Linked DNA regions of Magnetospirillum sp. XM-1. The protein of the gene in region 2 interacts with the protein of the main gene of each other region in a pairwise test. Links are inferred from orthologs where the notes say so. Each region holds a gene or a part of one and is shown on either strand. Other genes may lie near its edges. The genes, in order: accC and ribD.

Region 1 (9,842 bases), 410 kb from region 2 along the record:
TCGGGGCCGAAATGGCTGAAGGTGCGGCGCCCGCCCCTTTCCGCCTCGCCCATGGCCTTCTTCATGTCGGCACGGTTATAGCGATGGAAGCTGTCGCCCTCGACCACCGCCGGCTTGATGCCCTCGCGGCGGAACATATGCTCGAAGGCTTCCTTGACCGTGCTGGTCCCCGCCCCCGACGAGCCGGTGACGGCGATGACCGGATGTTTTCTCGACACGATTTACCCCACTCAAGCGGCGATGCGCAGGCGATCCCGCCAGCCGGGATACAGCCGATCGGCGTCGGACGCAAAGGATTCGAACGCACCCTTAAGTTCAGGGTGCCCCTGGGCGTAGTCCACCAGGTCGATTCCCGCCTGCCACGCCTCGTGGGCCTGGCGCAGCGACAGCGCGCCGGCGACGGGGCCGTCCTTGTGGCCGAACGCGCCCCCGCCCGAGGTCTGGATGACGTTGGAATGGCCGAGATTGTCGAAGAATCCCGGCAGCCGCAGCGCGTTCATGCCGCCCGAGATGATCGGCGTGCAGGACGCCATGCCGCCCCAATCCTGGCGGTAATGGGAGCCGTCGGCCAGTTGCCGTTCCAGCATGTAGGCCACCATCTTCTCGTCGGGGGCGCCTTCCATCTTGCCATAGCCCATGGTGCCGGTATGGATGCCGCTGGCCCCGATCAGACGGGCCATCTTCATGTGGACCAGCACGGTGTAGCCGCGCTTGGACTGGCGCGAGGTGACGGCGCCGTGACCCGCCCGGTGATAGTGCAGGAAGGTGCCGGGGAAGTTGCGCCGGCAGGTGGTCACCGCCGTGGGACCGGCCACGAAGCCGTCCACCAGGAAGGCCACGTGGGAGGCATTCTCGCCGAAGGTCTTCAGGATGAATTCGCCGCGCGCGATCATCTCGGCCGGATCGTCGGCGGTAATGTTGGCGGAGAACAGCTTTGGCTGGCCGGTCTCGTCCTGGGCGCAGCGCATGGCATCGGCCACCAGGACCATGGTTTCCTTGAAGGGGGCGAAGACCTGGTTGCCCTGGGGCTCGTCGTTCTTGATGAAGTCGCCGCCCAGCCAGAACTGGTGGCAGGCGTCGGCGAAAGGCTTGGGGCGCAGGCCCAGCTTGGGCTTGATGATGGTGCCGACCACCATGCCGCCGTTCACTTGCGGACGGCCCAGCACCTTCCACATGTGGGAGATGTTGACCGCCGGACCGTCAAACAGCCGAAGGAAATCCGGCGGAACCCAGAAATCCTCCATCTTGGCGTGCTCCACGTCGCTCATGCCCTGGTTGTTGCCCACGGTGAGCGTCAGGAACGAGGCGATCATCGCCTTGCCGTCGATGATGTTGCGGTCGAACAGCTCCACCGGATAGGCGATCTTCATCAGCCCTTCCGCCTCGTCCACCGCATAGACCAGGGCATCGACGCCACGGGTGAAGTCGTCGGTGGTGCAGACCTCCACATTGGTGCCGGTAGACGATTCGGCGGCGAAATGGGCCGCCGTCGCCACATAGCCGTAGCCGGCCCTGGGCCGCATGCGATAGGCGCACAGCACGTGGCGGCCGCCCCTGATCAGGTCTGCCTCGCGCAAGCCCAGATTCACATAGCGCTTCGACTGGTCCATGGCGCCGCAATCTCCCGGATGGTTCTGGGCATTCGCCCTTGTATTCGCGGACGCTACTATGGCCACTCCGGCACGGGGCAGGAACACCCATAGGGGGAGTATGGGAAATTAGTTAGGTGGGACACGCCTACCCGTCAGGTGTGGGATGGGTGGGCGTGCCCCACCTGTCGCGCTCATAGCCCTGGCGGTGACGCCTGAGCTGCGTTCAGGACGAAAGGGGCTCCAGAGAGAAGGCGAAGCTCTGATACACATTGTCCCAATAGACATACAGCATGACCGGCCCATCATAGCCCGATGACGGCGGGTTGATGGTGAATGTCGCGGTCTGATCGGTCTCGCTCTCGGTCTCGGTGGACGAGCTGTTGGTCCACTCGAAATTGGCGCCGATCGCGGCGGTAACCTCCTCTCCCCCCTTCACGGTCGCATCCACGGAATAGGTAACACTGGTTTCCTGGGTTTGGGTCTGGGTCTCGGAATTGGAGAGGGTAAAACTTTCAGTGGGCGAGCCGGCTTCGTAGGTGAAGGTCTGGTTCAGCAGCAGGTAGCGGTTGGGATCGATGGTGCCGCCGGGCATGAACGGGTTTGTCGAAAGGATTGCGGCGTAGTCGGTCGGGGTCAGCCCGGCGGCGTCGAGAGTCTGCTGAACGTCCTGCGGCATGGTGCCCGGCTGGAGCAGCCAGCCGGCCTGGACCCACACGATCTGCATGGTGGCGCCGGCCACACTCATCAGCCACTGCACATCACCGAACGAATCCGCGTAGATGTTGAGCAGTGGGTTGAGCCACAGGTAGAAGCCGTCATTTTGGTGGTCGATGCCGTCGTTATTCGGCCCCGAAAGGTCGATGGTGAAAGTCGTGCTCTTGTTGATGCTGACCGAGCTGGACGAGGAGGTTTCACTGGAGCAGCCAAAGCTTGCCTCGGCCGAAAAGGCACCGGTATCGACTCCGGCGGTGACGCTGTAGCCCTGCTGAAACGAATTGCCGGTGGATACGGTCGTGCCCGCCTGGCTTCCCTGGCTGTAGCTCACGGAGGAAGCCGTGCCGGCGGCACTGCCCGGCGGGGCGTAGATGACGCTGGTGACGATGTATTTGGGCGTCAGGGTCCCCGTCTGGATATCCACTCCCAGGAATGTCGGCCCGCCCTGCCCCGTCTGGCCGATCGAGCCGTTGGACGACCAGTTGATGCCGTCGGCGGAAGAACACTGAAGCAGGACCCCCGAATCGCTGTCGGCTCGAAAACCCACCCAGAGCAGGTTGTTGAAGGCGGTCAGGGTCGGAGCATAGGCCGTGGTCTGGTCAACCCAGTGATTGCCGGACCAATTCACGCCATCCGAGGAAATGCAGGTCAGCAATTCATTGGAACTGCTGTTGGCGACGAAGGCCACGACCATCTGGCCGTTCAGCACGGCCACTGCCGGCGCGGTAAGGCTCGACTGATTAATGGGCGTGTTGCCCGACCAGTTGATGCCGTCGGGCGATGAGCAGACCAGCAGATCCTGAGAGGAACTGGAGGTGATGAACACGATATACAGCTGGCCGTTGAACGAGGTGAAATCAAACCCCCAGGTCGATTGATTCACCGGATAGAACGGGGTCCAGTTGACGCCATCCGGCGACGACCCCACCCAGAGATCACTGCTGGTATCGGCATAGGCCAGCCAGAGGCGGCCATTGAACACTGTCAGCCTGGGCGACCTGAAGGACTGGCCGCCCACAACCATGTTGTTCGACCAATTCACCCCGTCCGGGGACGAGCACAGCAGCACCTGCGGATTGTTGCCGTTGCTGGCCACAAACGACACCCAGAACTGGCTGTTGAACACAGCCAGGTCCGGGATGGCCAGGGTCGTCTGGTCGGCTATATCGATGTTGGGCCCCCAGGAACACCCGTCCGGAGAAGCGCATAACAGCAAGGCGTTGCTATCGCTATCGGCGACAAAGGAAGCATATATCGCACTGTTGGTCGGCAGATTGGCAGACATCGGACCCCTCCGCATCTCTATTTATAATTGAATTTAATTAGGCTTGATCCTTATTGAGATTATGGCTCATATGCACACAACTTTTGAATCATTTTTAGTATATATAAACCATCTTTCGGCATAGGCGTGCCGATGAGGACAACTCTCAATCATGGACTCCCGACCACCCCGTGGGGCCGGCGACGGCGCCTGAAGATGTTGGTATCCGAGCAGGAAGGGGGGAGCGCGTCTCTCGGACGGCCTCAAAGCATGACGTAACGAAATGGCCGCATCCGGGCGAAACTCTTCAGCCCGAGCGGTATCCGAACCTTGAGAAAGCGAAGCTCTTTCCTGGCAGAAAAGACCCAGGGCGCTTCGGCTTAAAGCGGAAGCGCCCTGGGATTCTGGTTGTACGAAAACGCTCTGCCTCTTCAGGGGCTCGGACGCCACTCAGGTTTGAGAGTTTTCCGATTTTTCGATTCAGCCCACCTTGACGCCGGATTCCTCGAACATCACCCGGGCGGTGTCGAATTCCTCGGCGGGCATGGAGGTGGTGCCGTCGCCCACGTGGATTTGCGCCACCCCGGCCTGGATCAGCGAACGGGCGCAGCGCGAGCAGGGATAGTGGGTGACGTAGACGGTGCAGCCCTTGAGGCTGACCCCCACCCGGGCGGCATGGGCCACCAGGTTTTCCTCGGCGTGCGAGGTCCACAGATACTTGGCCGGGCGCTCCATGCGCTCGGGCTTGTCCTCGACGCCCCTGGGCAGGCCGTTATAGCCGGTGGCGCGGATCTCGCCGTCGGGCCCCACCGCCACGGCGCCCACCTGGGTGCTGGGGTCCTTGGACTTGCTGGCGGCGTGCTTGGCAAAGCCCATGAAGTAGTCGTACCAGGCCATGGTCATCTTGTTACACCGCCTTGGAATGGCGCTGCTCGCCCGCCTTGAGATAGCGGTCGAAGGCGGCGCAGACGGCGCGCACCAGGGTGCGGCCCTCCTCGGTGACATGGATGCGGTGGCCAGCGACCTCGACCAGACCGTCGGCCTGCAAAGGCGCCAGCGAGGCCAGTTCGGGGCCGAACTGCGAGCCGTCGGCGCCATGGCGGGCGGCGACCTTGTCCAGGTCGATTTCCAGGTCGCACATCAGCCGCTCGATGATCTCGCGCCGCAGGATGTCGTCGGGGCTGATGGCCACGCCGCGCGAGGTGGCGAGCTTTCCTTCGGCCATGGCGCGCTGGTAGGCGTGGACCTCGCCGTCGTTGACCACATAGCCCTGGGGCAGCGAACCGATGCCCGACGCCCCGAAGCCGATCAGGGTGGTGGCGGAATCGGTGGTGTAGCCCTGGAAGTTGCGGTGCAGCCGCTTTTCCTTCAAGGCGATGGCCATGGCGTCGTCGGGAGCGGCGAAGTGGTCGAGGCCGATCTGGACATAGCCCAGGGTCTCGGTCAGCAGCTTGCAGCCCTGTTCATACTGCTGCCAGCGGGTCTCGGTATCGGGCAGGGTGTCTTCCGGGATCAGCCGCTGGTGCTTCTTCATCCACGGCACGTGGGCATAGCCGAACAGGGCGACGCGCTTGGGCCTGAAGCCCCGCACCGCCTTGTCGATGGTGGCCAGCAGGCCGTCCAGGGTCTGGTGCGGCAGGCCGTAGATCAGGTCGATGTTGACCTCGGGCACGCCGTGCTTGCCCAGCCATTCCACCACCCGCTCGGTGACCTCGTAGGGCTGGATGCGGTTGATGGCCTGCTGCACCTTGTCGTCCAGGTCCTGCACGCCGATGGAGGCACGCGTCACCCCCGCCCCCGCCATGGCCTTGACATAGGCCTCGTCGGCGGTGCGCGGATCAAGCTCCACCGCCACCTCGGCGTCGGGCTTGAGGATGAAGCGGCTCTTCAACAGGTCGATGGTGCGGACGAAATCCCCGGACGAGAGAATGGTGGGCGAGCCGCCGCCGAAATGGACGTGGCGCGCCGTCATGCGGGTGGGCAGCGCCTCGGCCACCAGTTCCACCTCGCGCCACAGGGCGTCCATATAGGCGGCGACGGGGGCATAGCGCTTGGTGATCTTGGTGTGGCAGCCGCAGAACCAGCACATCTCGGCGCAAAACGCGATGTGGAGGTAGAGCGACAATTCCAGCTTGGGATCGATCTCCCCCAGCCAGCCCCGGTAGGTCTCGGCCGTCACGCCGGGATGGAAATGCGGCGCGGTGGGATAGGAGGTGTAGCGGGGAACGCGAAGGTCGTACTTGGCCGCAAGATCGGGGCGCATCGTTTGGTATCCCGGAAAATTCGGCCCAAACCTACTCCTTGCTGCCATCCATTGGCAACACCGGGCGGCGTGGGGGTATTCGGACCAAAGCGAAAGGGGCGGCCGAACCGGCCGCCCCCTGGCAATTACCGCGACAGCCCCCGCTCAGGAGTGCTGCGCCACAAACTTTTCCAGCCAGTGGATATCGTAGTCGCCGTTGACGAAATCGGCGTCCTGGACCAGCCGGTTGTGCAGCGGCAGCGTGGTCTTGACGCCTTCGATCACGTACTCGCCCAGCGCCCGGCGCAGGCGCATCAGCGCCTCGTTGCGGGTGTTGCCGTAGACGATCAGCTTGGCGATCATCGAGTCGTAATGGGGCGGAATGCGATAGCCGGCATAGAGGCCGGAATCCACCCGCACACCCAGGCCGCCCGGCGAGTGATAACCCTCGATCCGGCCGGGGCACGGGGTGAAGGTCTGCGGGTCCTCGGCATTGACGCGGCATTCCAGCGCATGGCCGGCGAAGCGCACGTCCGCCTGGGTGTAGCCCAGTGGCGCGCCGGCGGCGATGCGGATCTGCTCGCGCACCAGATCGATGCCGGTGATGGCCTCGGTGATGGGATGCTCCACCTGCAGGCGGGTGTTCATCTCGATGAAGTAGAACTCGCCGTTCTCGTAGAGGAACTCGATGGTGCCGGCGTTGCGGTAGCCCAGCTTGGCGACGGCGTCGCAGGCGATCTTGCCGATCTTGGCCCGCTGGTCGGCGTTCAAGGCCGGCGACGGAGCCTCCTCCAGCACCTTCTGGTGCTTGCGCTGCAACGAGCAGTCGCGCTCGCCCAGATGCACCACGGCGCCGTAATTGTCGGCCAGGATCTGCATCTCGATATGGCGCGGATGCCCGAGATACTTCTCCATGTAGACGTCGGCGTTGCCGAAGGCGGCCTTGGCCTCGTTGCGGGCCAGCTTCCAGGATTCGGCCAGCTCTTCCGGGTTGCGGGCGACCTTCATGCCCTTGCCGCCGCCACCGGCGGTGGCCTTGATCAGCACGGGATAGCCGATGGCGGCCGCCACTTCCAGCGCCTGCTCCTCGCTATCGATGGAACCGTCCGAACCCGGCACCACCGGGATGCCGGCGTCCTTGACCGCCTGCTTGGCGGTGATCTTGTCGCCCATCATGCGGATGTGTTCCGCCGTCGGGCCGATGAAGACGAAGCCGTGTTCCTCGACCATCTGGGCGAAGTCGGCGTTCTCGGACAAAAAGCCGTAGCCGGGATGGATGGCGTCCGCCCCGGTGATGGACGCCGCCGACAGAATCGCCGCCTTGTTCAGGTACGAATCGCGGGCCGAGGGCGGGCCGATGCACACGGCCTCGTCGGCGAGGCGCACATGCATGGCGTCGTTGTCGGCGGTGGAATGCACCGCCACGGTGCGGATGCCCATCTCGCGGCAGGCGCGATGGATCCTGAGTGCGATCTCGCCCCGGTTGGCGATGAGGACCTTCTCGAACATCATGCTATTCGATGATCAGCAGGGGCTCGCCGAATTCCACCGGCTGGCCGTCGGTCACGAAGATGCGGGTCAGCTTGCCGCCCCTGGGCGCCCGGATGGGATTGAACGTCTTCATGGCCTCGATCAGCATGATGGTCTGGCCTTCGGCGACCATGTCGCCGGGATTGACGAACTTGGGCGAGCCGGGCTCGGGCGCCAGGTAGGCGACGCCCACCATGGGCGAGGTCACCGCGCCGGGATGGTCGGCGTCGGACGCCGACGCCTGGGCCGGCATGGAGGCGGCATGGCCGACGACCGCCGGGGCGGCGTGGTGCACGGCCACCGGCGCCGCCTGACGGGCGACGCGGATACGCATCTCGCCGACGCCGTACTCGATCTCGGTGAGATTGGTTTCATCCAGCAGGGCCGCCAGGGTGCGGACCAGTTCGCTGTCGATGGGAGTCTTGTTGCCCATTATGCCTCTGCATTTCCCTTGATCAGGCGGGCCAGCGCGTCGAGCGCCAGGATGTATCCGTGGCTTCCCAGCCCGCAGATCATTCCCTTGGCCGCCTTGGCCACGTAAGAGTGATGGCGGAACGAATCCCGCTGGTGAATGTTGGACAGGTGAACCTCGATGGCCGGAACCTCGGCCGCCAGCAGGGCGTCGAGAATCGCCACCGAGGTGTGGGTATAGGCCCCGGCATTGATGATGATGCCGGCGGCATGGCCCCGGCATTGCTGAATGCGGGTGACCAGTTCGCCTTCCATGTTGGTCTGCGAGAACTCCACCGCCAGGCCGAGCGATGCCCCATGGGTCCGGCAGGCGGCCTCGATGTCGGCAAGCGTCTCCGTCCCGTACAGCTCCGGCTGCCGGGTGCCCAACATGTTGAGGTTGGGACCGTTCAGAATGCTGATTATGGGATCGGGCCTGTTTCTCACCATGGCAGGGTTTATAGCACGGGTCGGCCGCCGCGCAAGGCACAGAAGCGATCCACCCCAATCCTTGGTCGGGGGTATGCATTCCTCCCTTGCCTAAGTCTTGGTCACTTGGCAAAAGTGATACAAATGGGGCGCGCATACAGGAAAACCATGATGAGCCTGCGCAGGTTCGGGCTTGCATTCGGCGTAGCGGCAAGCCTGCTTGCCATGCCGGCAAGGGCGGAGACAGTACGCGCCGCCGGCACCGGAATCGGCATCGCCATGGTCCGGCTGCTGGCGGAGCAATATCGGCGCGACCATCCCGACACCCCCGTCTGGGTCCCGGAAAGCGTCGGCACCGCCGGGGCGGTCAAGGGGCTGGCCACGGGCAAGCTGGATGTGGGCATCCTGGCCCGCCCCCTTAAAGCCGGCGAGGTGGAGGGCGGCGCCTCGGTCCCCATCTGCCGCACGCCCCTGGTGTTCTACATCAACGCCGAGCGCCGTGACGTCGCGCTGAACCGCCGCGACCTTCCCGCCCTGTTCGCCAATGCCCTGCCGCCGTTCCCCGGCGGCGAGGTGCGCGTGCTGCTGCGTCCGCCATCCGATACAGGCTTCATCCGGCTGCTGGAGGCCTATCCCGACCTGGCTCCGACGGTGACGGCGGCCAGGGACGCCCGCGGCGCCGTCCTGGCACTCACCGACCAGGAGGCCATGGATGCGGTCGAGACCAGCCGCACGCTGCTGACCTTCGGCGCCTTCGCGCCCCTGCTGGCGGAAAAGCGCAAGCTGATCGCCGTCCCCCTGGACGGCGTGGCTCCCAGCCTGGAGACCCTGGAGAACGGCCACCGGCTTCCCGAGGTCCCCCTGGTCCTGGCCCTGCCGCCCTCGCCCTCGGCCCAGGCCAGGGCCTTCGTCGATTACGCCCGCTCGCCCGCCGCGTCCTCGCTGCTGCGCGCCAGCGGCTGCCTGCCCGTAACCGGGCCCTGATGCCCCACCGCGACACCAGCCGGGCCGTCGTCCAATCCGTCACCCGGGTGCGGCGGATGTTCACGTTGGGTCTGGTGACGGTGGGGTTCCTGTGGCTGTTCGTCATTCCCGCCTTCGATGTCTGGGAACGCTATAGCCGGGCCCGGGTCGAGGCGGAAATCCGTCTCGGCCTGGTGGCCGACCAGCTTTCCTCGTTCATCGCCGCCAATCTGGACATCTGGGAATTCGAAAGCGTCCGTCTGCCCTCGGTGGTGGCGGGCGTGCTGCGCGGCGGCACCAATCCGCCGTCGCGGCTGGCCTTCATCGACCTGGGCGGCACCATCAACGAATTTCCGGTCCGCGGCGAGGTGGGGCGCTTCAACCTCCATCTCGAGGATACCGTCACCGATGGCAAGCTGCCGGTGGGCCGCGTGGTGATGGAAGTGCCGCTGGACGAGGCGCTGCGGCCCGCCCTTCTGTCGGGCGGGCTGGGCCTTGCCTCCATGGCCCTGCTGCTGCTCCTGGCCCGGATGATCGGACGCAAGGCCCTGGACCGCTCGCTGGCGGTGATCGAGGAAACCACCGGCAGCCTGTCGCGGCGGGTGGACGAACTGGAAGAGGCCAGGACCCAGCTGGCCGCCCATTCGGCCCACTTGAA
Region 2 (5,116 bases):
CCATCACCAAGGAACTGAAGCGCCAGCAGGACCAGATCGAGCTGATCGCCTCCGAGAACATCGTCTCGCGCGCTGTCCTCGAGGCCCAGGGCTCGGTGATGACCAACAAGTATGCCGAGGGCTATCCCGGCAAGCGCTATTACGGCGGCTGCGAGTTCGTGGACATCGCCGAAAGCCTGGCCATCTCGCGCGCCTGCCAGATCTTCGGCTGCACCTACGCCAACGTCCAGCCCAGCTCGGGCTCGCAGGCCAATCAGGGCGTGTTCATGGCGCTGTTGCAGCCCGGCGACACCATCATGGGCATGAGCCTCGCCGCCGGCGGCCATCTGACCCACGGCGCCGCTCCCAACCAGTCGGGCAAGTGGTTCAAGGCCGTGCAGTACGGCGTGCGCAAGCAGGATGCCCAGATCGACTTCGCCGAGGTGGAGGAACTGGCCCGCACCCACAAGCCGAAGCTGATCATCGCCGGCGGCTCGGCCTATCCGCGCACCATCGACTTCGCCCGCTTCCGCAAGATCGCCGACGAGGTCGGGGCCTTTTTCATGGTGGACATGGCGCACTTCGCCGGCCTGGTGGCGGGCGGCGTGTATCCCAATCCGCTGCCCCATGCCCATGTGGTGACCACCACCACCCACAAGACCCTGCGCGGGCCCCGTGGCGGCATGATCCTGTCCAACGATGCCGAGATCGGCAAGAAGATCAACTCGGCCATCTTCCCGGGCATCCAGGGCGGTCCGCTGATGCATGTCATCGCCGGCAAGGCGGTGGCCTTCGGCGAGGCGCTGAAGCCCGAGTTCAAGCTCTACGCCAAGCAGGTGGTCGACAACGCCCGCGCCCTGGCCGACACCCTGGTGCGTCGCGGCCTGGACATCGTGTCGGGCGGCACCGATTCGCATCTGATGCTGGTGGACCTGCGGCCCAAGAAGCTGACCGGCAAGGCCGCCGAGGCCAGCCTTGAGCATGCCGGCATGACCTGCAACAAGAACGGCATTCCCTTCGATCCCGAGAAGCCGACCATCACCTCGGGCGTGCGCCTGGGCACTCCGGCGGCGACGACCCGCGGCTTCGGCGTCGAGGAGTTCAAGAAGGTGGGCGAGCTGATCGGCGACGTCCTCGACGGTTTGGCCGCCAACCCCGAGGACAACTCGGCGGCCGAGGCCCGGGCGCGGGCCGAGGTGGCGGAGCTGTGCAAGCGCTTCCCGATCTACCAGTAATCAAGCAAGGGACGGAGGCGGCAAGGACCGCCTCCGCCGTATTCCGGGGGGAAAGATCATGCGGTGTCCCTTTTGCGGTCACGACGATACCCAGGTGAAGGATTCGCGGCCGACCGAGGATAACTCGGCCATCCGGCGGCGGCGCTCGTGCCCGGAATGCGGTTCGCGCTTTACCACCTTCGAGCGGGTGCAGATCCGTGACCTGGTGGTCATCAAGAAGGACGGCGGTCGCTCGCCCTTCGATCGCGACAAGGTGCTGAAGTCGCTGCGCATCGCGCTCAGGAAGCGCCCGGTGGACGACGAGCAGATCGAGCGCATCGTCAACGGCATCCATCGCCGCCTGGAAAGCATGGGTGAGAACGAGGTTCCGTCCAAGTTCATCGGCGAACTGGTGATGGAGGTGCTGATGGACCTCGACAAGGTCGCCTATGTCCGCTACGCCTCGGTGTACCGCAACTTCCGCGAAGCCAAGGACTTCGAGGATTTCCTGGGGAAGATGGTTGTCAGCCGCCACGATTGATCGCACTCAAGCAGAGATCGACCTGGGGCACATGCGGGCCGCCCTGGCGCTGGCCCGCCGTGGCCTGGGCACCGTATGGCCCAATCCGGCGGTGGGCTGCGTCATCGTGAAGGATGGCCGGGTGGTCGGCCGGGGCTGGACCCAGCCCGGCGGACGCCCCCATGCCGAGACCGAGGCCCTGGCCATGGCCGGAAAGGCGGCCCAGGGCGCCACGGTCTACGTCACCCTGGAACCCTGCGCCCATCACGGCAAGACCGCTCCTTGCGCCGACGCCCTGGTCGCCGCCGGGGTGTCGAGGGTGGTGGTGGCGGTCCAGGACCCCGATTCGCGGGTGGCGGGCAAGGGCGTCGACCGCCTGCGGGTCGCCGGCATACCGGTGACCGAGGGCGTGCTGCACGCCGAGGCCGCCGAGCTGAACGCCGGCTTCTTTCTGCGCATCAATACCGGGCGGCCGCTGGTCACCCTGAAGCTGGCCACGACCCTTGACGGCCGCATCGCCACCCACAGCGGCGAAAGCCGCTGGATCACCGGCGAGCAGGCCCGGGCCGCGGCCCATCTGCTGCGCGCCGAGACCGACGCCATCATGGTAGGCAGCGGCACCGCGCTGCATGACGATCCCGACCTGACCTGCCGCCTGCCCGGACTGGTGGAGCGTTCGCCGGTCCGCGTGGTGGTGGACGGGCGCCTGCGCCTGCCGCTGACCAGCCGGCTGGTCTCCACCGCCAACGACGTTCCCACCTGGCTGCTGACGCTCGAGGATTGCGACAGCGACCGCCGCGAGGCCTTTGAGGATGCCGGGGTGGACGTGGTCGAGGTCTCGTCCGGTCCCGACGGCGCCATCGACCTGGAACTGGCGCTGCAGGCGCTGGGCGAAAGCGGCGTCACCCGCGTTCTGGTGGAGGGCGGCGCCCATCTTTCGGCCGCCCTGCTGCGCGCCGGGCTGGTGGACCGCCTGGTGTGGTTCCGCGCTCCCCGCCTGATGGGCGGCGACGGTCTGCCGGCCGCCGTGTCGTTCGGCGTCGACCACCTGGCCCAGACCCCGCATTTCGAACGCGTCGAGGTCCGCACCATGGGCGACGACGTGATGGAAACCTATATTCGACTCTAGAGAGGTCATCCATGTTCACCGGCATCGTCACCGATCTCGGCGTGGTGCGCCGTGTCGTTCGCGGCGAGGGGCGGGAGGCCCGCTTCGAGATCGCCAGCGGCTACGACACCAGCACCATCGCCATCGGCGCCAGCATCGCCCATAACGGCGTGTGTCTCACCATCATCGAGGTGGGGCCGGACTGGCATGCGGTGGAGGCCTCGGCCGAGACCCTGTCCAAGACCACGCTCGGCTCGTGGCGCGAAGGCTCCAAGGTCAATCTGGAGCGGGCGTTGAAGGTGGGCGACGAACTGGGCGGCCACATCGTATCGGGCCACGTGGACGGCGTCGCCAAGGTGGTGAGCATCACCCCCGAGAACGAATCCAAGCGTTATGTCTTCGAGAGTCCGGCCGATCTGGCCTGTTTCGTCGCTCCCAAGGGCTCGGTGGCGCTGGACGGCGTGTCGCTCACCGTCAACGAGGTTGACGGCCGCCGGTTCGGCATCAACGTCATTCCCCATACTCAGGCGGTGACCACCTTTGGCACCTATCGTCCCGGCGACGAGGTGAATATGGAAATCGACATGCTGGCGCGCTATGTTGCGCGCCTTCTGCAAAAGGACTAGCGCCTTGGTTTCCGAATATCACGCCTACCTTTCGTCCATCGAGGACATCATCGAAGAGGCCCGTCAGGGCCGCATGTTCATCCTGGTGGACGACGAGGACCGCGAGAACGAGGGCGATCTGGTCATCCCGGCCGAGATGGCCAACGCCGACGCCATCAATTTCATGGCCCGCTTCGGGCGCGGCCTGATCTGCCTGTCGCTGACGCGGGGCCGCTGCGAGCATCTGGGCCTGAAGCCCATGAGCGCCGACAACGGCACCCGCATGGAGACCGCGTTCACCGTCTCCATCGAGGCCCGCGAAGGCGTCACCACCGGCATTTCGGCGGCCGACCGGGCGCGCACCGTGGCGGTGGCCATCGACACCGAGAAGAACCGCTACGACATCGTCACGCCGGGTCACGTCTTTCCGCTGATGGCCCGCGACGGCGGCGTGCTGGTGCGCGCCGGCCATACCGAGGCCGCCGTGGACATCTCGCGTCTGGCCGGTCTCAATCCCTCGGGCGTGATCTGCGAGATCATGAACGACGACGGCACCATGGCCCGCATGCCCGATCTGGTGAAGTTCGCCCAGCATCACGGCCTGAAGATCGCCACCATCGCCGACCTGATCGCCTATCGCCGCCGCAACGACAAGATCGTGGCGCGCGAGGTCGAGGCGCCGTTCCATTCCAAGTGGGGCGGCGACTGGAAGATGATGGTCTACACCAACACGGTGGCCTATGCCGAGCACATCGCCCTGGTGAAGGGCGACCTCAACGCCGAGGGGCCGGTGATGGTCCGCGTCCATGCCGTCAACGTGCTGGACGACGTGCTGGGCGACCAGGGTTCGGGCAAGGCCGGCGAGCTCCATTCCGCCATGGAAATGATCGCCGCCCACGGTTCCGGCGTCATCGTGCTGATCCGCGAGCCGCGCCCCACCAGCCTGTCCGACATGGTGCGCGCCCATCTCGAGCGCCGCCCGCCGGCTCCGGCGCTGCGCGATTACGGCGTCGGCGCCCAGATCCTGCTGGATCTCGGCGTGCATGAAATGATTCTGCTGTCCAATACCAAGCGCTCCATCGTCGGCCTGGAAGGCTATGGCATGAAGGTGGTGGAGCAGCGGTCGATTCCGGTCGGCTGAACAGTACCCGACGAAGGCTGGCTCCGCGAAGCGGGGACAGAGTGAGGAGGCAAGCCCAAGGGGCGCCGCGGCTTATGCCGCGAAAGCCAAGCGAAGCGCCCGGCGCCTGAGGGCTATGTAAGGAGAGTCCCAAAATGGCGAAGGTTCTCATCATCGAGGCCCGCTTCTACGATCATATCGCCGACGGCCTGCTGGCCGGGGCGCGCGCCGAGTTCGACAAGGCCGGAATCGAGCACGACCTGCTGGTGGTGCCGGGCATCTTCGAGTTGCCTGCCGCGCTGAAGCTGGTGCTGACCGCCGCCGAGCAGGGCAACGAAGGCGCCCGCTACGACGGTTTCGTCACCCTGGGCTGCGCCATCCGGGGCGAGTCCGACCATTACCACCACGTGGGCACCGAGTGCATGCGCGGTATCGCCGATCTGTCCATGGCCTACGACCTGGCCCTGGGCAACGGCGTGCTGACCGTCCACAACGAGGCCCAGGCCCTGGCGCGGTCCGATCCGGCGCGCAAGAACCTGGGCGGCCAGGCGGCCCGGGCCTGCCTGCGCA

The links.
Region 1: the proteins of ribD (region 2) and accC interact in binary tests that used the Escherichia coli proteins (3 or more experiments, as listed by UniProt). The link is inferred for Magnetospirillum sp. XM-1 from one-to-one orthologs.

The regions. Positions count from the first base shown.
Region 1 is NZ_LN997848.1:3,508,602-3,518,443, forward strand. What follows is about bases 5,150-8,103. They hold accC (acetyl-CoA carboxylase biotin carboxylase subunit), read right to left. Parts: upstream 7,322-8,103; coding sequence 5,978-7,321; downstream 5,150-5,977. Other genes in these bases: hemN (oxygen-independent coproporphyrinogen III oxidase), read right to left, coding at 5,150-5,833; XM1_RS16260 (acetyl-CoA carboxylase biotin carboxyl carrier protein subunit), read right to left, coding at 7,326-7,775; aroQ (type II 3-dehydroquinate dehydratase), read right to left, coding at 7,775-8,103. Also shown: XM1_RS16230 (phosphoribulokinase), read right to left, coding at 1-218; XM1_RS16235 (ribulose-bisphosphate carboxylase), read right to left, coding at 231-1,610; XM1_RS16240 (hypothetical protein), read right to left, coding at 1,816-3,591; XM1_RS16245 (dCMP deaminase family protein), read right to left, coding at 4,051-4,473; more of hemN, read right to left, coding at 4,478-5,149; more of aroQ, read right to left, coding at 8,104-8,242; XM1_RS16270 (PstS family phosphate ABC transporter substrate-binding protein), read left to right, coding at 8,393-9,205; XM1_RS16275 (ATP-binding protein), read left to right, coding at 9,205-9,842. UniProt on the Escherichia coli protein: This protein is a component of the acetyl coenzyme A carboxylase complex; first, biotin carboxylase catalyzes the carboxylation of the carrier protein and then the transcarboxylase transfers the carboxyl group to form malonyl-CoA.
Region 2 is NZ_LN997848.1:3,100,638-3,105,753, forward strand. The notes cover bases 954-3,803. They hold ribD (bifunctional diaminohydroxyphosphoribosylaminopyrimidine deaminase/5-amino-6-(5-phosphoribosylamino)uracil reductase RibD), read left to right. Parts: upstream 954-1,765; coding sequence 1,766-2,842; downstream 2,843-3,803. Other genes in these bases: glyA (serine hydroxymethyltransferase), read left to right, coding at 954-1,214; nrdR (transcriptional regulator NrdR), read left to right, coding at 1,273-1,734; XM1_RS14335 (riboflavin synthase), read left to right, coding at 2,854-3,447; ribB (3,4-dihydroxy-2-butanone-4-phosphate synthase), read left to right, coding at 3,419-3,803. In the rest of the region: more of glyA, read left to right, coding at 1-953; more of ribB, read left to right, coding at 3,804-4,567; ribH (6,7-dimethyl-8-ribityllumazine synthase), read left to right, coding at 4,702-5,116. UniProt on the Escherichia coli protein: Converts 2,5-diamino-6-(ribosylamino)-4(3h)-pyrimidinone 5'-phosphate into 5-amino-6-(ribosylamino)-2,4(1h,3h)-pyrimidinedione 5'-phosphate.